DNA from 4 places in the Mesorhizobium sp. 8 genome. Region 1 is predicted to be linked to each of the others. Evidence: predicted binding sites of a transcription regulator. Region 1 holds the regulator's gene; each other region holds the start of a gene.

What was found. Region 1 encodes LexA, which represses DNA repair genes until DNA is damaged. Its sites were predicted from a motif close to TGTTCNNNNTGTGTTCNG; they were not measured.
Region 2: recA (recombinase RecA) is a predicted target of LexA. The motif match lies at 1,736-1,753, and genes of this name have one in related genera.
Region 3: FGU64_RS11385 (2'-5' RNA ligase family protein) is a predicted target of LexA. The motif match lies at 1,694-1,711, and genes of this name have one in related genera.
Region 4: FGU64_RS22860 (cytoplasmic protein) is a predicted target of LexA. The motif match lies at 3,203-3,220, and genes of this name have one in related genera.

What each region holds. Positions count from the first base shown of each region.
Region 1 is NZ_CP040914.1:824,580-829,737, reverse strand. It holds gene FGU64_RS03845 (ComEC/Rec2 family competence protein) at 1-738, shown strand, start outside; gene lexA (transcriptional repressor LexA) at 761-1,498, opposite strand; gene glp (gephyrin-like molybdotransferase Glp) at 1,613-2,818, opposite strand; gene moaC (cyclic pyranopterin monophosphate synthase MoaC) at 2,815-3,321, opposite strand; gene trpC (indole-3-glycerol phosphate synthase TrpC) at 3,324-4,139, opposite strand; gene trpD (anthranilate phosphoribosyltransferase) at 4,143-5,153, opposite strand; gene FGU64_RS03815 (peptidyl-prolyl cis-trans isomerase) at 5,150-5,158, opposite strand, start outside.
Region 2 is NZ_CP040914.1:133,598-138,755, reverse strand. It holds gene alaS (alanine--tRNA ligase) at 1-304, opposite strand, end outside; gene recA (recombinase RecA) at 527-1,612, opposite strand; gene FGU64_RS00685 (carbohydrate kinase family protein) at 1,866-2,810, shown strand; gene FGU64_RS00680 (pseudouridine-5'-phosphate glycosidase) at 2,862-3,776, shown strand; gene FGU64_RS00675 (TfoX/Sxy family protein) at 3,978-4,301, opposite strand; gene FGU64_RS00670 (GFA family protein) at 4,415-4,912, shown strand; gene FGU64_RS00665 (DUF2199 domain-containing protein) at 4,919-5,158, opposite strand, start outside.
Region 3 is NZ_CP040914.1:2,355,282-2,360,439, reverse strand. It holds gene FGU64_RS11390 (NADPH-dependent assimilatory sulfite reductase hemoprotein subunit) at 1-1,542, shown strand, start outside; gene FGU64_RS11385 (2'-5' RNA ligase family protein) at 1,757-2,377, shown strand; gene FGU64_RS11380 (AMP-binding protein) at 2,448-4,091, shown strand; gene FGU64_RS11375 (L-2-amino-thiazoline-4-carboxylic acid hydrolase) at 4,100-4,627, opposite strand; gene FGU64_RS11370 (ABC transporter ATP-binding protein) at 4,624-5,158, opposite strand, start outside.
Region 4 is NZ_CP040914.1:4,748,683-4,753,840, reverse strand. It holds gene FGU64_RS22885 (PAS domain-containing sensor histidine kinase) at 1-523, opposite strand, end outside; gene FGU64_RS22880 (DUF5330 domain-containing protein) at 1,027-1,353, shown strand; gene FGU64_RS22875 (SufE family protein) at 1,473-1,901, shown strand; gene FGU64_RS22870 (DUF6456 domain-containing protein) at 1,915-2,712, opposite strand; gene FGU64_RS22865 (helix-turn-helix domain-containing protein) at 2,731-3,045, opposite strand; gene FGU64_RS22860 (cytoplasmic protein) at 3,347-3,715, shown strand; gene FGU64_RS22855 (MucR family transcriptional regulator) at 3,759-4,184, opposite strand; gene FGU64_RS22850 (S9 family peptidase) at 4,587-5,158, shown strand, end outside.

The DNA of each region.
Region 1 (5,158 bases):
GGGCTGGTGTCTGTCCAGTCGGTCTTGCTGGTCACCGTTGCGCTGGTGATCGCCACCATGACGACGACGTGGCTCAGGCTGGCGGCGCTGCCCTTTGCGCTGGCCGGGCTGGTGACGATCCATCAAGTCAGGACACCGGACGTGCTGGTTTCCGAGGATGCGCGGCTGGTGGCGCTGCCCATCGGCGGCGGCGAACTCGCCATCAACCGGGCGCGGCCGAACGAATTCACCTCAGACAACTGGCGGCGCGCGCTCGACGCCGAGACGCTGGTGAAACCCGAGGCGCTCAAAGGCAAGGACATGCGCTTCGTCACCACCGACGCCGCGCTCGATCTGCCGTCCGGAACGCCGTTCCTGTGCGCGGGCAAGCTCTGTGTCGCCCGCCACACGTCCGGCGCTATCGTCGTGTGGGCGCAGAACGCCGACGACGCGCGGCCGGCCTGCGCCTATGCGGCGCTGATCGTCATCGCCGACGCGACCGCGAAAAATCCCTGTCGGAAGCTACCCGTTGCGGTCGTCACCGCCAGCGACCTGGCGCGCTCCGGCAGCGCGGCCATTACGTTCGATCCGGTCGCGGCCGACCGGCCGCCGCAGGTCGGTTTCGCCGTCGAGGAAAACTATCGCCCATGGCATGCCCAACGCGCCTTTTCGCGCGAGGCGAGGGGACTGATGCCGTATCAGCGCAAGACCGGCAACAAGAAACAGCAGCGGCGGAGGACAGGCTCACGGCCGGGATGACGGCGTCGGTGCCGCTGCTCCCTCAATACCGCCGGATCAGGCCGACCAGCTTGCCGCGCACCGAAACACGGTCAGGGCCGAAGATACGGGTTTCGTAGGCCGGGTTGGCGGCCTCCAGCGCGATCGAGGCGCCCTTGCGACGGAAGCGCTTCAGCGTCGCCTCCTCGTCGTCGACGATGGCCACGACGATCTCGCCCGGCGTCGCCGTATTGGCGTTCTTGATGATGACGGTGTCGCCGTCGAAAATGCCGGCCTCGATCATCGAATCGCCCTTCACCTCGAGCGCGTAGTGCTCGCCGCCGGAAATCATCTCGGGGGGGACGGTGATGGAATGAGTCCTGTGTTCGATCGCGGCGATCGGCACGCCGGCCGCGATCCGGCCCATGACGGGGATCGACACTGCCGAACCGGCGTCGTCATTGCCGGCGGCATGCAGGCGCTGCGCTTCCCTGGCGGGTCGTCCGGCGCCCGGACCGCCTTGCCCGAGGCCGCCCTGGATGACGCCCGGCGAAAACTTCCTCGCCGCGTTGAGGCCCGGCGCGATGGAATCGGGCAGCCGCAGCACTTCCAGCGCACGCGCCCGATTCCGCAGCCGGCGGATGAAGCCGCGCTCCTCCAGCGCCGTAATGAGCCGGTGGATACCGGACTTGGAGGCAAGGTCCAGCGCTTCCTTCATCTCGTCGAAGGACGGCGGGATGCCGCTCTCCTTCAGCCTTTCATGGATGAACAGGAGAAGCTCGTGTTGCTTGCGTGTCAGCATGGCGGACCCCCAGGCGCTCGAAACAGAATCGGAAAACAAACCCGGAACAAACACTATCTGTTCCAGTTGTGTTCCGCAACCGTTTAAAGTTTCATGAATGCCTTGACGATTTGTTCAGCGCAGCATCAGCACCGGGCAGGCGTCACCCTCGGCGGCGGCCGGCGCATGCGGCGCGCGCACGATCAGGCCGTTGGCGTCGGCCAGCTTGCGCAGCATCGAGGAATCCTGGATGCCGAAGGGCGTGGCAACAAGACGCCCGTCGTCCTCGCGCACGACCGCCCTGACATAGTCCTCGCGGCGGTCGTTCTCCCGCATCGCGGCGCCGAGGTGGGCGATTCGGATATCTTGCGCGAAGGGACGGCCGCCGAGCTTCGCCAGAAGTGGTTTTACGAAAAGCTGCGAGCACACCAGGCTGGCGACCGGATTGCCGGGCAGGCCGATGCAGCGGATGGCGCCCATGCGGCCGAACATCAGCGGCTTGCCGGGGCGCATGGCGATCTTCCAGAAATCCAGCGTCATGCCTTCGCCGGTCAGCACGTCGTGGACGAGATCGTGGTCGCCGACGGAAGCACCGCCCAGCGTGACGATGACGTCGGCGCCCGCCGCGACGGCTTGTCGGACCAGCGCCGCGATGGCCTCCTTGCGGTCGGCGGCGATGCCGAGGTCGAGCGCCGTAGCGCCCACCGAAGCGGCGGCGGCGGCGACGCCATAGGCATTGGAGGAGATGATCTGGTCGGGGCCGAGGGCGTCTCCGGGTGCCACCAGTTCGTCGCCGGTGGCGATGATGGCGACCAGCGGGCGGCGCACCACCTCAAGACGCGGGTGGTTGGCGGATGCGGCGAGCGACAGTGCCGCCGGATCGAGCAAGCGCCCTTTTTCCAGAAGCAGGTCGCCTTCGCGGAAATCCAGCCCGGCACGACGGATGTTGCGCTCGGCGGCGGTGGGCTCCAGCACCTCTATCGCGCCGTCGCCGAGAGCGCGCACGTTTTCCTGAATGACGATGGTGTCGGCGCCGGCCGGCAGCGGCGCGCCGGTGAAGACGCGCACCGCCTGGCCCGGCCCGACCGTGCCGTCGAACGCGCGCCCGGCCGGGGCGGCGCCGATCACCGTCAGCCGGGCAGGGGCGGTGGCGACGTCGGCGGCGCGGGTGGCGTAGCCGTCCATGGCCGATGCGTCGAACGGCGGCTGCGTGCGCAGGGCCACGACCGGCTCGGCCAGAACGCGGTCATGGGCTTCGTGCAGGGCCACGCTTTCTGCCGGCAGCGGCTCGACGCCGTCGAGCAGGCGGGTCAGCGCTTCCGCGACAGGCACCAGCGTCATCGGCCTGCTGTCCCGTCTTCGTCAGCTTTGTAGCTGCCGGACTTGCCGCCGGTCTTCTCGACCAGCCTGATGCCGGAAATCGTCATGGCGCGGTCGACCGCCTTGGCCATGTCGTAGATGGTCAGGCAGGCGACGGACGCGGCGGTCAGCGCCTCCATCTCGACGCCCGTCTTGCCGGTGACGCGCGCCAGCGCCGTCACCTTCAGGCCGGGCAGCGCCTCGACCGGTTCGATGTCCACCGAAACCTTGGTCAGAAGCAGCGGATGGCAGAGCGGGATCAGTTCGTGCGTCTTCTTGGCGGCCATGATGCCGGCAATGCGCGCCGTGCCCAGCACGTCGCCCTTTTTCGCGTTGCCGGCCACGATGGTCGCCAGCGTCTCGCGCTTCATCGAGACGAAGCCTTCGGCGACCGCCGTGCGCTCAGTCTCGGCCTTGGCGCCGACGTCGACCATATGCGCCTCGCCCCGGGCGCCGATATGGGTGAGGCCGGAAGCGCCGCTCATGGTCAGGCCTGCGCCGCCATCGCGGCATCGAGGCCGAGCAAGGCGCGGGTTGCCGCCGTCACGTCGGGCTGCCGCATCAGGCTTTCACCGACGAGGAAGGTGCCTATGCCCACCTTCTCCAGCCTCCGGCAATCGGCATGGGTGAAGATGCCGCTTTCGCCGACAAGCAGCCGGTCGGCCGGCACCAGCTTCGCCAGCCGCTCGGAGGTTTCCAGCGTCGTCTCGAAAGTACGCAGGTTGCGGTTGTTGATGCCGATCAGGCGGGACGACAGTTTCAGCGCCCGCTCGGTCTCGGCCTCGTCATGCACCTCGATCAGCGCGTCCATGCCAAGCTCGGTCGCCGCATCCTCCAGCGCGCGCGCCATGGCGTCGTCGACGCAGGCCATGATGATGAGGATGGCGTCGGCGCCCCAGGCGCGCGCCTCGTAGACCTGATAGGGATCGAACAGGAAATCCTTGCGCAAGGCGGGCAGGGCGGTCGCCGCGCGAGCGGCGGCCAAAAATTCCGGCGCGCCCTGGAAGGAGGGCGCGTCGGTCAGCACCGACAGGCAGGCGCCGCCGCCGGCTTCGTAGGCGCGGGCCAGCGCCGGCGGGTCGAAGTCGGCGCGGATCAGGCCTTTCGACGGGCTCGCCTTCTTCACTTCGGCGATCAGCGCGAAGCGGCCTTGCGCGCGCTTGCGCTCGAGTGCCGCGCGAAAGCCGCGTGGGGCGTCGGCGTCCTTCGCCCGCGCCTTGACCTCGGCCAGCGGCAGGCGCGCTTTGGCGGCGGCGATCTCGTCCAGCTTATAGGCTTCGATCTTTTTCAGGATGTCGGTCATGGCCTATTCGTTCGACACCTTGACCAGCTTTTCCAGCACGGCATGCGCCTTGCCGGCGTCGATAGCCGCGGCGGCCTCGGCGATGCCGTCTTGCAGTGTCGCCGCCTTGCCGGCGACGACGAGGCCGGCGCCGGCATTCATTAGCACGGTGTCGCGATAGGCGCCCGGCTTGCCCGAGAGCACGCCGCGCAGGGCCTCTGCATTGTAGGCCGCGTCGCCGCCGCGCAACTCGTCCTTGGTGTGGCGCGACAGGCCGAATTCCTCCGGCGTCAGCGTGAAGGTGCGGATTTCGCCGTTCGCCAGTTCGGCGACATGCGTCTCGCCCGTCGTGGTGATCTCGTCGTAGCCATCGCCATGGACGACCCAGACATGATCGGAACCAAGCGCCTTAAGGGTCTCGGCCACCGGCTCCACCCATTCCGGTGCGAAGACGCCGACAAGCTGTCGGGCGACACCGGCCGGGTTGGTCAGGGGACCGAGCAAATTGAAGATGGTGCGGGTGCCGAGTTCAACCCTGATCGGCCCGACATGCTTCATGGCCGGATGATGGTTCGGCGCGAACATGAAGCCGATCCCTGCCTTGCCGACGCAACGGCCGATCTCTTCCGGAGGCTGATCCAATTTGACACCGAGCGCCGTCAGCACGTCGGCGGTTCCGGTCAATGAGGACAGGCCGCGGTTGCCGTGCTTGGCCACCGGCACGCCGCAGGCGGCGACGACGAAGGCCGAGGCGGTGGAGATGTTGACACTGTGCGAGCCGTCGCCGCCGGTGCCGACGATGTCGACCGCGCCGGCGGGCGCCGTAACGCGCAGCATCTTGTCGCGCATGGTGGCGACGGCGCCTGAAATCTCGTCCACGGTCTCGCCGCGCGCCCTGAGCGCCATCAGGAAGCCGCCGATCTGGCCCGGGGTCGCGTCGCCCGACATGATGATGTCGAAAGCCTCGCGCGCCTCGGCGAAGGTGAGCGGGGTGCCTGCCGCAATCTTGGCGATATGCGGCTTCAGCGCGCTCATTGCTG
Region 2 (5,158 bases), 690 kb from region 1:
AGTAGTCACCGAAGGAAAAGTTGCCGAGCATCTCGAAATAGGTGAGATGGCGCGCGGTGTAGCCGACATTGTCGAGGTCGTTGTGCTTGCCGCCGGCGCGCACGCATTTCTGCGAGGTCGTCGCGCGCGAATAGGGACGCTTCTCCAGCCCGGTGAAGACGTTCTTAAATTGCACCATGCCGGCATTGGTGAACATGAGGGTGGGGTCGTTGCGCGGCACGAGCGGACTGGACGCCACGACCTCGTGCCCGTTCTTCCTGAAATAATCGAGGAAGGTCGACCGGATATCGTTGACGCCACTCATTCGTCTGTCCTTGCAGGAAATGCCGGCCGGCCCGGCGAAACGCCCTCTCTTAACGGCGGCTCATGGCGCTGTCCAGAAAAGGCGGAGCCGGAAAACGGCAAAACCGCCGGCCCATGGTCGGCGGTCCAAGTTATCTTTAAATGGCAGCAGCCCCCTCTCCGTCTCGGGCTTCGCCCGAGCCACCTCTCCCCCACTTCGTGGGGGCGAGGAAAGGAGCCAAGCCTACATCTCGGCGGCTTCGTCGGGCAGGTCACCCTCGCCGCCGTTCTCGAGGAATTTTTCCGCGATCAGGCCGGCATTCTGGCGCAGCGCCATCTCGACCTCGCGGGCAAGCTCGGGATTGTCGCGCAGGAACAGTTTGGCGTTCTCGCGCCCCTGGCCGAGACGCTGGGAGTTGTAGGAGAACCAGGCGCCGGACTTCTCCACCACGCCGGCCTTGACGCCGAGGTCGATCAGCTCGCCCGTCTTCGACACGCCCTCGCCATACATGATGTCGAACTCGACAACCTTGAAGGGCGGCGCCAGCTTGTTCTTGACCACCTTGACGCGGGTCTGGTTGCCGACGACCTCGTCGCGGTCCTTGACCGAGCCGATGCGGCGGATGTCGAGACGCACCGAGGCGTAGAATTTCAGCGCGTTGCCGCCAGTGGTCGTCTCGGGCGAACCGAACATGACGCCGATCTTCATGCGGATCTGGTTGATGAAGATGACCATGGTGTTGGAGCGCGAGATGGAGGCGGTGAGCTTGCGCAGCGCCTGGCTCATCAGGCGGGCCTGCAAGCCCGGGAGCGCGTCGCCCATCTCGCCCTCGATTTCGGCGCGCGGCGTGAGTGCCGCTACGGAATCCACCACCAGCACGTCGACGGCACCGGAACGCACCAGTGTGTCGCAGATCTCCAGCGCCTGCTCGCCGGTGTCGGGCTGCGAGATCAGGAGGTTCTCCAGATCGACGCCGAGCTTGCGGGCATAGACGGGGTCGAGCGCGTGTTCGGCGTCGACGAAGGCGCAGATGCCGCCCTTCTTCTGCGCTTCGGCCACCGTATGCAGGGCCAGCGTCGTCTTGCCCGAGCTTTCCGGCCCGTAGATCTCGACGATACGCCCGCGCGGCAAGCCGCCGACGCCGAGCGCAATGTCCAGCCCCAGCGAACCGGTCGGCACCGTCTCGATCTCGACCGCCTGCTCGTTGGCGCCCAGGCGCATGATCGAGCCCTTGCCGAAGGCGCGCTCGATCTGCGAGAGAGCGGCGTCCAGCGCCTTTGATTTGTCCACCGATTTATCCTCTACAAGCCGCAAACTGTTCTGAGCCATGATACATCACCCCTTGGTCGTCAATGAAGGCCGGAGAGCCCGGTGGACCCTGCGAATATGTACCGCTTTTGTTCCATTTTGGCAAGGGTCGTATATATTTGATAAAAAAGGATGATTCTATTTTGTTCTTTTTTTGTTTTACCTATTCTACTTCGAATGTATCCATATGCCGCGCAGGGTACGACGGCCGTTCCGGCCAGGGGCGATTCGGCTTTGGCGCCATGATCGCCGCTGGGCGGGACCGGTGCCCGGCATGACGCGCGCGCCGCATATCCTCGCCGTCGGCGGCGCGCATATTGACCGGCGCGGCCAGGTGAGCGGCACCTATATAGCCGCCGCCTCCAACCCCGGCACGATGCGCGAGGACGTCGGCGGCGGCGTCTTCAACGCGCTGCGCACGGCGGTGCGGCGCGGCGCGTCCGCCTCGCTGGGGTCGCTGCGCGGCGGCGACGCAGCCGCCGAAACGGTGGCGCGCGCCATCGCCGAAGCCGGCATCGAGGACCTGTCGGCCGTTTTCCTCGACCGCACGACGCCGAGCTATACGGCCATCCTCGACGCCGAAGGCGAACTGGTCGTCGGCTTTGCCGACATGGGGCTTTACGATCTCGCCTTCCCCAAGCAGGTGCGGCGCGCCAAGCTGCGCGAGGCGGCGGCAACGGCGGATGCGCTGTTCCTCGACGCCAACCTGCCGGAAGCCGCGCTTGAGCGGCTGGTACCGCCGGCCGGCGGCCAGCCGGTCTTCGCCATCGCCATTTCGCCGGCCAAGGCGGTGCGGCTGAAACCGGTTCTCGACCGGCTGACGCTGCTGTTCATGAACCGTCGCGAGGCTGCAGCCCTGACCGGATTGCAGAAGGAAGCGCCGGCGGCGGATCTCGTGGCCGGATTGCGTGCCCTCGGCCTCCCCGGTGGGGTCATCAGCGCCGGCGACGGGCCGCTGATCGGCTTCGACGCGAAAGGCGCCTTCACCATTGTGCCGCCCGCCCCGCGCCATGTTGCCGACGTGACCGGCGCGGGCGATGCGCTGGCCGGCACCACGGTCGCGGCCGTGCTCGGCGGGCAGGCCTTGCGGAAGGCGCTGCGCGAAGGCGCTGCGGCGGCGCTACTAGCCATCGAAAGCCCGCATGCGGTGCCGGATTTCACGGCGGCGGACTTTGCCGCAGCGCTGGCCCTTGTGCCCGAACCGCAGGAAATGGCATGAGGCTGGACAAGCGAAGCCGGCGCCGCCGTGCCCGCCACTGGAGATTTCACCATGCTTGAGAGCGCCCGTCCCTTCCTCGACATCCACCCGCCGGTGGCGGAAGCCCTTGCCGCCAAGCGTCCGGTGGTGGCGCTGGAATCGACCATCATCACCCATGGCATGCCCTACCCCGACAACGGTGCGATGGCGGCGGACGTGGAAAAGATCATCATCGAAGAGGGTGCCGTGCCGGCCACCATCGCCGTCGTCAACGGCCGCATCAAGATCGGCCTGTCGGACGGCGAGCGCGAATCGCTGGCCATGACGGTCGACGCCATGAAGCTTTCGCGCGCCGACCTCGCCTTCGCGGTGGCCGAAGGGCGCACCGGCGGCACCACGGTCGCGGCCACCATGATTTGCGCCGCGCTCACCGGCATCAAGGTGTTCGCCACCGGCGGCATCGGCGGGGTGCACAAGGGGGCGGAAACGAGCTTCGACATCTCGGCCGATCTCGACGAACTGGCGCGCACGCCCGTCATCGTCGTCTCCGCCGGCGCCAAAGCCATCCTCGACATCGAAAAGACGCTGGAGGTGCTGGAGACGCGCGGCGTGCCGGTGATCGGCAACGGTTGCGAGGTGATGCCGGCCTTCTGGTCCCGGCAGTCGCCGTTCCGCGCGCCGCTGGTGCTCGATTCGCCCGAAAAGATCGCCGCGTTGTTCAATGTCCGACGGGCGCTCGGGCTGGAAGGCGGCATGCTGGTCGCCAACCCGGTGCCGGAAGACCACGAAATCCCGGCCGCCGAAATGGCCGGCTACATCGAAGCGGCGCAGAAAGCGGCCGAGGCGCAGAAGATCGTCGGCAAGGCGGTGACGCCGTTCTTGCTGGGGAAAATCCTCCAACTCACCGGCGGCCGCAGCCTGAAGACCAACATCGCGCTGGTGGAAAACAATGCGCGGGTCGCGGCACGGGTGGCGAAGGCGCTGTAGGGTTTGCCGTGCGTCCTTCGAGGCTCACTCCGCTCGCACCTCAGGATGAGGACCGTTTTGGCCAATTCTCACTGAAGAACCGTCTTAGGCGAATCTCAGCGGGAGGGAGTACACCAATCTTTGCCTGGCGACCATTGCACCACTTCCCTCATCCTGAGGTGCGAGCGGAGCGAGCCTCGAAGGACGCACGGTGAACCGGCCCTACTTCTCGCTCCGCAGTCCCGCCTGGTAGGCCTTGCGTGCCCATAGCGCCATCTCGTCGGGGTCGTCCAGCGCGCTTTCGGGCGCGGTCCAGTAGGGCATGGCGACCTCGCGGCCGTGGCGCTTGTTGAGGTAGGTCCAGTGCCGGCCGCCAGCCGCCTCGTATTCGGCGGCGATCTCGTCGTCGCCCTTCAGCATCAGCTCGCCACGCAAGATCAGCGCGAAGATGACGCCGTTGTGGTAGATGCCCTTGCCGCTGAACATGCGGCGGATCGAGACCGGCCCCAGCCCGTCGAAAAGTTCGCGGATGCGTTCGTCGTCCATGGGGCGATCATCTCACGCGGCTTGGCTGCTGTCATGCCGGCAACCGAAACGCTGCTGACAAGTTGACGATGGATCCCGTGCTATCGTGTGCCCCAATCCAAGGAGATCCACCCATGCCTATGCTGCTCAAAGGCTCCTGCCGCTGCGGCGCCGTACGCTTCGAGGTCCAGAGCCACACGCCCGCGCCCTACCAGCTCTGCTACTGCTCGATCTGCCGCAAGCAGCAGGGCGGCGGCGGATACGCCATCAACCTCGGCGCCATGAACGACACACTGAAGATCGAAGGCCGGGAAAACCTTGGCGTCTACCGCGCGGAAATCCAGGACGACGAGCATCCGGCCTGCGAAACCTCGACCGGCGAGCGCAATTTCTGCACCCGCTGCGGCACCGCGCTGTGGCTCTACGATCCGACATGGCCGGAGCTGGTGCATCCCTTCGCCTCGGCGGTCGACACCGACTTGCCGATACCGAAGGAGCGCACGCACCTGATGCTGAAATACAAGGCGAACTGGGTGGAGCCGGCTATCGCCGACGGCGACAAGGCGTTCGACGTCTATCCGGAGGAATCGATCGCGGATTGGCACAAACGGACGGGCATGTGGGTGGAGTAATGTCGATCAACCGCTGGCATTCCGGTGTATGCCAGCCGCCCATTGTTCTACCTGCGCAAGATCGACGCCGTCTTTCTGAGCCGAGATCAGTGGATGGTCGCCATCATGCAAAGCGATCAAGGGCCGTAGGCCATCCGGCTGAAACCAGACGTCTGCGTGGAGCCCGCTCGATTCTCCATAACCGGGGATCGCATTGGCGAGAAAGCCGAAACAGCCTTTAGCTTTGTATTCACCGGCGCCATAGCC
Region 3 (5,158 bases), 1.5 Mb from region 1:
CAGGACGACCGCGACATTCGCGACGAGCGCCGCCGCCAGAAGCTGGAGCCGGCCTATCGCTTCATGGCGCGCGTGCGCCTGCCGGGCGGCGTGTTGTCGTCCAGCCAGTGGCTGAAGCTCGACGCGCTCGGCCGCGCCTACGCCAACAACACGTTGCGGCTGACGACCCGCCAGACCTTCCAGTTCCACTACGTGCACAAGAAGAACCTGCGTGCTCTCATGCAGGGCCTGCACGACGTGCTGCTCGACACCAAGGCGGCCTGCGGCGACGATGCGCGTGGCGTCATGGCCTCGATCAACCCGCAACTGTCGGCCCTGCACGCCGAGGTCTACGCGCTGGCCAAGGCGGCAAGCGACCACGCCATCCCCAAGACCGGCGCCTATCGCGAGATCTGGTACGGCGAGGAGCGCGCGGCATCGACCGGCGAGCCGGAAGAGCCGCTCTACGGCAAGACCTACATGCCGCGAAAATTCAAGATCGGCTTCGTCATCCCGCCGATCAACGACATCGACGTCTATGCGCAGGATCTCGGCTTCATCGCCGTCACCGAAGGCAAGGAACTGAAAGGCTTCAACGTCGCCATCGGCGGCGGCATGGGCCGCACGGACAACGCGCCGAAGACCTATCCCAGGCTCGCCAGCGTCATCGGCTACATTGCGAAGGACAAGGTTATCGAGACCTGCGACGCCGTTATGACGGTGCAGCGCGACTATGGCGACCGCGTCGAGCGCAGCCGCGCTCGCTTCAAATATACGGTGGACGACAAGGGCCTCGATTTCATCAAGAGCGAGATCGAAGCCCGGCTGGGTTTTGCGCTGGAGCCGGCGAAACCCTACAATTTCACCTCCAACGGCGATCCGATCGGCTGGCAGCGCGGCGAGGACGGGCGCGAGCACTATACGCTGTTCATCCAGAACGGCCGCGTCAGCAATTTTCCTGATCTCGCGCTGTTCGACGGGCTGCGGGCGATTGCGCAAGTGCACAAGGGCATGTTCCGCGTCACGCCGAACCAGAACCTCATCATCGCCGATATCGAGCCGGGCGACCGGCCGGCGATCGAGGCGCTGCTGAAACAATACAGGCTCGACACGCTGAACAATGCCAGCGGGCTTCGCCTCAATTCCATGGCCTGCGTGGCGTTTCCGACCTGCGGGCTCGCCATGGCCGAGAGCGAGCGCTACCTGCCCTCGCTGGTTACCAAGATCGACACGATCCTGGCTGAGCACGGGCTTTCGCAAGAGCCGATCACCATCCGCATGACCGGCTGCCCGAACGGCTGCGCGCGGCCCTACATCGCCGAGATCGCGCTGACGGGGCGCGCGCCGGGCAAGTACAACCTCTATCTCGGCGGCGGCTTCCACGGCCAGCGGCTCAACAAGATGGTGCTGGAGAACGTCGCCGAGCCGGCGATCCTCGATCACCTGAGCAAGGTGATCGGCGATTTCGCGCACAACCGGAAGCCGGGCGAACGCTTCGGCGACTTCGCCATCCGCGCCGGCCACGTAGCAGAAGTGAAGGAAGGCCGGTTCTTCAACGATTGAGGGGAACGGTAGCGCCGCTGGTCACGCGTCAGGGGCGACAATTCTGATAGGTATCCGCATTCGATACCCCCACCCCTAACCCCTCCCCGCAAGGGGGCAGGGTGCGCGCCCTCTGCGGTTGGAAGCCGGCATCGGCTTTTCTCTTTACTTTTGTTCCTTGTTTGTTCTAAATTCACCACCGGGACAGGGTCGGTTTTCGCAAGGAAGCACGACGATGTCTGATTCTGATCAATCCGCCTTCGATTTTATCGAGCCTCTGGACCCTCGCCGTCCAAAGCGACCTGAGTACGTCTTTACCTGCATCGGTGATGGCGGGGCCGGACCGGAGATCGCTCAATGCCGGGAATGGATCAAGCGCGACAACGGGATTTTCGCGAAAGGAATTCCGATAAAAAGATTCCACATCTCCCTGTGTGGCATAGGAAACTATATCCGCATTCCGAGTTATGTGTCCTTTGCGGTCACGCGCGCGGCCGAGCGTATTGACCTGCCATCGTTCGAGGTTGTCCTTTACCGTGCCGTGACTTTTCCCGGTTTCCGGCCAGATCGGCGACCGACGGTTTTGCTTGCTGAAAGCAAGGAGCTTCGAGAACTTGGCAACATGCTTTTCGGACGCCTGCGTCAGGAGGGGTTGAAGGTGGGGGAATTGGTGACGCCGCATATGACGCTATTTTACAGTGCTCGCGCCATTCGCCCTGTGGATATCGAGCCGATCCGCTTCCGAGCCGATCGTTTCCATCTGATTCACAGTGAGCGGGGTCTGACGAAGTACAACGTGCTTGGCTCTTGGCCGAACAATGATCCTTCTTCGGAAGGCCCCGTGTCCCCGCACTAGCCTTTGGTTCCATGGCTGCATAAAGTCCGCTGCGCTAAAAGGTTGCCGGTGTCGCTGGGAGGACAATGCCATGGATTTTTCGTCGGTCGACCGGACCTATGCCGATGCGCGCCGGAACTTTCACCCTGTCGTTCCGGAAGGGTTCAATTTCGCCTTCGACGTCATCGACGACTGGGCCGCGCGCGACGACCGCACGGCGATCATCGCCGTGTCGCGCGACGGCGAGACGGTGCGGCACCTGCCGTTCTCGTGGTTTGCCGAGCAGTCGAACCGCTTCGCCAACGCCTTGCGGTCGCTGGGCGCCAGGCCGGGCGATTTCGCCGTGGTCATCGCCGGCCGCGTGCCCGAATGGTACACGGTGCTGTTCGGCTGCATGAAGGCTGGCGTGGTGTCGATGCCGGGCACCAACCTGTTGACCGCCCACGACATCGAATACCGGGCCAACCACGCTAGGGCGACGCTGGCGATCGTCGCGCCCGAGCATTGCGAGAAGGTCGACGCCATCCGCGCCGCCTGCCCGACGCTGAAGCATTTCATCGTCGTCGGCGGCGAGCGCGACGGCTGGCTGTCGCTGGAGGCGTTGCTGGCGGACGCCTCGCCCGTCCTCGACCGCGCGGCGCTTCCCACAACGCATGCCAGCGACATGATGATGGCCTATTTCACTTCCGGCACCACTTCGATGCCGAAGATGGTGCCGCGCGACCATGGCTATGCGCTGGCGCATGCGGCGACGGGCCTGTTCTGGCAGGACCTGCGGCCCTCCGACGTGCACTGGTCGCTCACCGATACCGGCTGGGCCAAGGCCGCCTGGGGCATATTGTTCCCGCAGATGGTGCTCGGCACGCCCTGCGTGCTCTATGACGGCCCGACAGCCTTCAACGCCGAAATGCACCTCAATCTTATCGGTAAGCTGAAGGTTACGACTTTCTGCGCGCCGCCGACGGTCTACCGCCTGTTCGCGCAGCAGGATCTTTCGCAATATGATCTTTCCTCGCTGCGGCGCTCGCTCGGCGCCGGCGAGCCGCTCAACCCGGAAGTCATGCGCATCTGGAAGAAGGCGACCGGCACGGTGATCGCCGACGGCTACGGCCAGACCGAGACGATCAACATCGTCGCCAATTTTCCCGGCGAGGAGGTGCGCCCCGGCTCGATGGGCAAGCCGGTTCCGGGCTTCGACGTCGACGTGGTCGACGACGACGGCAAGCGGATGCCCGACGAGGAGGTCGGCCATATCGGCGTCAGGGTCACCGATCCGTGGCCGCCCGGCCTGTTCCACGGCTATTACGAGGCCGGCGGCAGGCTCGACACGAAACCCTTCCGCAACGGCTGGTACTATACCGGCGACACGGCGCGGCGCGACAGGGACGGCTATCTGTGGTTCGTCGGCCGCTCGGACGACCTGATCTCCTCGGCCGGCTACCGCATCAGCCCCTTCGAGGTGGAAAGCGCGCTGCTGGTGCACGACGCGGTGGCTGAAAGCGCCGTGATCGGCAAGCCGGACGCTACGCGCGGCGAGATCGTCAAGGCCTATGTCGTGCTCGCCAAGGGATTCACGCCTTCGGACGAACTGGTGAAGGATATCCAGGATTTCTGCCGCAGGGAGACGGCGCCCTACAAATATCCGCGCGAGATCGAGTTCGTCGAGGCGCTGCCGAAGACAATTTCGGGAAAGATCCGACGCGTCGAACTGCGCGCGGCGTCGAAAGATAAATAAGTTTTATCTTACGTATTGATCGGCGCTCCCGTATCGCGATCTGTCAACGCGATGTGGCAGCAGCCGGAGCCGTGGCCGGGCACCCAGGTGACGTTGTCGAACCTCACGCCGGTCGCCTCGAACAGGCCGCGGTCGAAGGCGCCGGCGATGCGGCACAGCGTGGCGAGTTTTTCTTCGCCGACGCCGGCGTCCGTCCACGCGTCTTTCAACGGACAGCGTTTGACTTTGAAGGCGATGCGGTGGTCGCCGCGCTCGACATCGGTCGGGTACATGCGCCCGCCGTCCGGGCTGACGGCCAGAAAAGCTTCGCCGATGGCGCGCGCGTCGTTCGGCCCGAATTTCGCGAAGGCCGCCGCCGCGACCTCGCGGCCGCGCTTTTCGATGATGCGGATCATCAGCGCCTCGGCCCGTTCGGCACCAAGATCGGCGGTCAGTTCGTCCAGCATCAGCCGGTAGAGGTCGGCGCGGTTGCGGAAAGCGGCTTCCAGTTCGGCGGCGAGCGTTTCGGCGGGGGCATGGGCGTTTGTCTCGGTCATGACGCGTCCTGTCCTGTCAATCGATGCAGTCTCGGCGTCGCCGCCACCAGCGCCTTGCCGACCGCCGAGCGCGGCGCGTCGATGACGGCGCGGGCATCGCCTTCTTCGGTCAGCCGGCCGCCGTCGAGGATGGCGACGCGATGGGCGAAGGCGCACACCAGTCCGAGATCGTGCGAAATGAACAGGTAGGCGATGCCGTCGGTGCGTTGCAGGTCGGCGAGCAGTTCGAGGATCTTCCTACGCACCGAGACGTCGAGCGCCGAGACGGCCTCGTCCAGCACGATCAGCGACGGTTTTGTCGCGATCGCGCGGGCGATGGCGACGCGCTGGCGCTGGCCGCCGGACACTTCGTGGACGGTGCGGCCGGCAAGATTAGGGGAAAGGCCGACGCGCTCCAGCAGTTCGGCGATGCGGGCGGGCCGCTCGGCGCGCGGGGCGATGCGGTGGATGCGCAAGGGATCGTCCAGCACGCGCGCCACGGTGGCGCGCGGGTTGAAGGCGGCGAGCGGGTCCTGGAACACCATCTGCATG
Region 4 (5,158 bases), 890 kb from region 1:
CCATGCGCGGGACCAGCGACAGCCCCCAGGCAATCGGGATCAGCCAATGCCATGCAGCGGGAGAAGCCGCAGCCAACGGCAGGAGCGGCGCGAGAGCGAATTGCAACACAATAGCGATTGCGGCGGCCACGGCCGCGCCAATCACCGCGCGGCGCGTGCCGAACACCCAGGCCGCTTCCACCGGCAGTGCCAGAGCCAGGAGGGTGACCGGCGAAGCCAGACCGCCGGCAACGGCAATCAGGCAGGCCAGGCCGATGCTCGCCGCGCCCGCGGACAGCTTCGACGGCAGCGCCAGGCTCCCGCTGGACGAAACCAGCAGGGCAACAAACCAGCAGGTGCCGAACGTGGCGAAGATGGCAAGGAGCGCCATGTCGGCGCCGAGGCGTGCGGCGCTCAATGTGACTGCCGCGCCCGCTGCAAGAAAAGGCGCGGCCATCGTCACGCCGATGAAGCGCCGTTGGGTACGGCGCTGCGGCTCGCCCGCGACGCAAGGATGAACGAGCCGCTCGCAACCCGCGGCCATCGCGTTGCACAAGTCAACGATTCGGGTCGGCAAGGAACTCAACGCAACGCACTCGCATCTGTCTGCTTTGCAGATCGCTTTTGGTTAATCCGAAACTCGCATCCAGCCTTTAAAGAAACGATAAGGCCGGACCATCGAGCCCGGCCATCCCGGCAAATATCGGCATGGCGATCGGCAAAAGCCCGATCGATTGCCGCCATAGTAAATGGCAGGTTAGCCGCCCCTTCGCCCGTTGCCGCCACGACAATGCGACAGCGCGACCGCATGTTCTGTAATTTTCTTATTATAATCAGTATTTTATATGGTTACTTTTAAGTAAATAGATGTCCTTGAGCAAGGATCGGCGAGAAAGGGGTAAAGGCGGGGTTTCCCGGTTCGATAAAATTTGAAGAAAATTGTCCCGCGCCGGTCAAACGCCTCTTCGTGTGTCCATGTCATCATGGGGACCAATCAAGAGGCCGCACCGATAGCCGTGCGTCCCGTCACGACGAGAGGGCAGTCACATGGGTTTTCTGATCAGGGCCGCATTCTGGTTTTCACTGGTGCTTCTGGCGCTGCCGCTGGGCACGGGCTCGGATGAAGCCGGGCAGCCGAGCGTCGGACCGCTGCAGGCGCTGGTCGCCGCCCGCGACGCCGTCGGCGACATCGCGGCAATCTGCGAGCGCAAGCCCGACGTCTGCGCGACAGGCAAGTCCGCCATGCACACGATCACCGTGCGCGCCATGGAAACGGCGCGGATCGCGGCCGAGATGCTGGACGACGATACCGCCCAGCAGGCGGCCGCGCTGGACGCGAAAACCGTCACCGGAAGCGTACCGGCAAAGAACTGACAATTTCCGCTGCGGGCCCTGGCTTCAGGGCAGCGCCGTCGCAGGCCGCCTCCCCTCTCGGCGCCTGCGGCGTTTTCTTTTTCCGTGACGCGGCGCGCCCGTCTCACTATATCCGGGCAATGGCCACGACGATCCAGACGATCCACGACGACTTCTCCCTGCTCGACGCCTGGGAAGACCGCTATCGCTATGTGATCGAACTCGGCGAGGCGCTGCCGTCCTTCCCCGAGACCGAGCGGACACCGACCAACAAGGTGCCGGGCTGCGTCAGCCAGGTCTGGCTGACGACGGAGACTGGCTCCGGCGACAATCCACCGCTGACGTTCCAGGGCGATTCCGACGCCCATATCGTGCGCGGTCTCGTCGCCATCATGCTGGCGCTGTTTTCCGGGCGAAAAGCCAGCGAGATCCTGTCAACCGACGCCGAAGCGACGTTGAAGGCGCTCGGGCTCGACGAACATCTTTCACCGCAGCGCGCCAACGGCCTGCGCTCCATGGTCAAGCGCATCCGGCGCGACGCGGAAGCAGCACTCAGACAGACCGCCTGAGCACGAACCGCCGTCAGTCGATCGTCGGCCGGTAGTCCGGCGTTCCCCAGTGCAAGGTTTGCGGCCGACTCGTTTGCCTTGGCGGGCAATAGTGGCGCGCGAGCGCGGCGAGCGCGGTCTTGAGGACGATCTTGGCAGAGCGGACAGGCCAGCCGCGTTCGCTTTCGACCAGTTCCAGCCCTTTCAGGAAGCAGCAGACATCGATCAGCACGCCTGACAATTCGGGTCCGACCGCGGCTATGGCCTTTTCCACGCGCTGGCGGGCTGCAAGGGCTGCGTCCGTCAGGTCGGCCATACCGCCCGCGCCGCCGCGCTTGCCCGAAGAGACGCTGGCGATCCAGTTGGCGCCCAGCCTCGGCATGATCTGGCCACGCGTATAGTCGACACGCAGCCGCTCGCCGGCCCGGTACTCCTCCGGCGTCAGGAACGGCGTGCCGTCCTTGGCGCGGCGTCGGGCGAGTTGGCCCAGCGGCGATTCCGACAGGTTTGCCAGAACAGCCGGCGCATCCGGCTCTCCTTGAAGAACCACGACGCCGATATCGCGCTGCCGCTCTGCAGAGCGCATGGCCAGCAACCGCTTGGCAAGGGCATGCCCTTCATCCGACAGGCCGACGGTGTGGGAAGCCCGCACCACGACACCGCGAGACGCCAGAAGATCGATGAGATCGCCGGCCACGGCGATGACGCCGCGGTCGCCGGCCTCGAGCAACAGTTTCGTCCCGCTCGCCGCCGGCCGCATCGATGCCGGCCCGAGTGACAGAAAGCGCAAGACGCGCCGGCCCGCGTCCGGCGTGGAAGTCACATGCTGCATGATTGACGGTCCCGAGGCTCAGATATCCAGCCGGCTGCGGAAAGCAGCGTGCGCGATCCGTTCCAGCGTCAGCACGACGCGGTCGAATTCCAGGTCGTCGCGCATGTCCTCGATCACCTGGCAGGCGTGCGCGACCGTGGTGCGGTCACGGCCGAAGCCCCGGCCGACCTCGGCCTGCGTCAGCCTGAGCACCACATGGGCGACATACATGGCAATCTGGCGGACGCGCGATGCGGTCATGGAATTGCGGCCGGCGCTGCGCAGTTCCTTGCTGGATACGGAAAAGAAGGCCGCGGCGATGTCGATCAGGCATTCGCACATCTCGATCGCCACTTCATCCCGCCGCTTGGACGTCGGATGGAACCCATCGGGGGCAGCACGGTCGGGAAGCCTTTCAACCGGCGGCTCTTGACGAAGGATCGAAGGCGTCGAATGCACGGAACTTCCTCCATTAGGAATAAGTTCCTTTATATTTCCTGACAGCCTTCATGTGAACATAGAGAGAACATTTATTCGGCGCGGTGCGCTCTAAGCCTTTGTTACAAATAAGCTTTATTTCTTCCCACGGAATTCCGGCATCGCCGATATCCCCGCTTCCACTACCGCTCCGATAGTTGACGCCTGGCTGAACGGGATGGCGGGCATGGGACGACTGGAAGAGGAGGCGAAAGCCTTCGGCAGGACGAAAACCGAAGAAGAGGATCAGGCGCGCCAACGGGTGGCGCTCAGCCTGCTGTGCGGCATCGACATCGCCGATACTTTCGCAGCATCGCCTGAAAGCCGAACCAGGCTGATCCGTCACATCGAACGCCTGATCGAGCGCGAACGGCAGAAAGGGATGCGGCGGCACTGGGGTTACGACCTCAATCGGCACATAGCCCTGAAGCAGGTTCTCGATCGGCTGTGCGGGCGCCCGGCCAGGAGCGCCTCGTGCCGAAACAGGGCGGATGGCGCGATCAGAAGATGGACAGGCAAACGAAAACGGCGCCCGAAGGCGCCGTGATCGATAACAAGGCCCGACAAGCGGGCAGAGCGGAACCGCGCGGCTATCTGCCTTTGCGCTTGCGTCCCAGGCCCATCTTCTTGGCCAGTTGCGAGCGGGCCGCCGCGTAGTTGGGGGCCACCATCGGATAGCTCGGGTCCAGGCCCCACTTCTCGCGATACTGATCGGGCGTCATGTCGTAATGAGTCATGAGGTGCCGCTTGAGCGACTTGAACTTCTTCCCGTCCTCGAGACAGACGATATAGTCGTCATGCACCGACCGCTTCGGATTGACGGCCGGCTTCTGCTTATCGGCCACCGGCGGCTCGCTGCTGGTGCCGACGCGCCCCAGAGCGGCATGAACATCGGCGATCAGGTTCGGCAATTCTGCCGCCGGAACGGGATTGTTGCTGACATAGGCCGCCACGACGTCGGCGGTCAGTTCGATCAGCATGTCGCTGTTTCGAGGAGGTGTTTCGGCGATATCCATCTCTATAGGGTCCCAACGTGAGTGTGTTTTTCTGCCCGTTCGTCCATCGTCGGGCTATTTTCATGTCGCAGGATAAAGACCTTACGACCCACAGTACGGCCCTTTCATGAACCGGATGATCTGACAAGTCAATTGATCTAGAGAATTATAGACAGGGTCGTATAGCTAATATTTCTAAGCGTATTCGTTCTTGGCTCCCTAATATAACGCCACGTCTCGACTTGGCGGCTTATTCAACCAGCGTGATAGAGCGCAGGTCACCAAATACAACCGCCTCCGATCCCGCCAGCCGGCAATGCCTGGAAATCCGTCGCACTCGCCCTGTGCTTCGACGCCGGGCCTTGAACAAGGCGCCGAGGCGTGTTCATTCGAAGCTCAACCGAACCAGCACAGCGAATTGCCATGTCCCGCAAGTCCGTTTTTCCGCAAGCAGCCGCCCCGCAGGCACAGAAGCGTCCGGTTTCGCAGACGCACCATGGTATCACCCAAACGGACGACTATGCCTGGATGCGCGCGGACAACTGGCAGGACGTATTTCGCGACCCTTCCCTGCTCGATCCGGAAATCCGCGCCCAACTGGAAGCCGAGAATGCCTATCAATCCGCCATGATGGCCGATACGGCCGATCTTCAGAAAGTGCTGTTTTCCGAAATGAAGGGGCGCATCAAGGAAGACGATTCGTCCGTGCCGATGAAGGACGGGCCTTACGCCTATGGCTCTTCCTTCAAGCTCGGCGGCGAGCAGCCGCGTTATTTCCGCACCCCGCGCGACGGCGGCACCGAGCACATCCTCCTCGACGGGGATGCGGAAGCGGCCGGCAAGCCCTATTTCCGCCTCGGCGGTATCGACCACTCGTCGGACCATGCCAGGCTGCTTTGGGCGTATGACGACAAGGGCTCGGAATTCTTCACGCTTCGCGTGCGCGATCTGGCGAGCGGACAGGACCTGACGGACAGCGTCGCCGACAGCGGCGG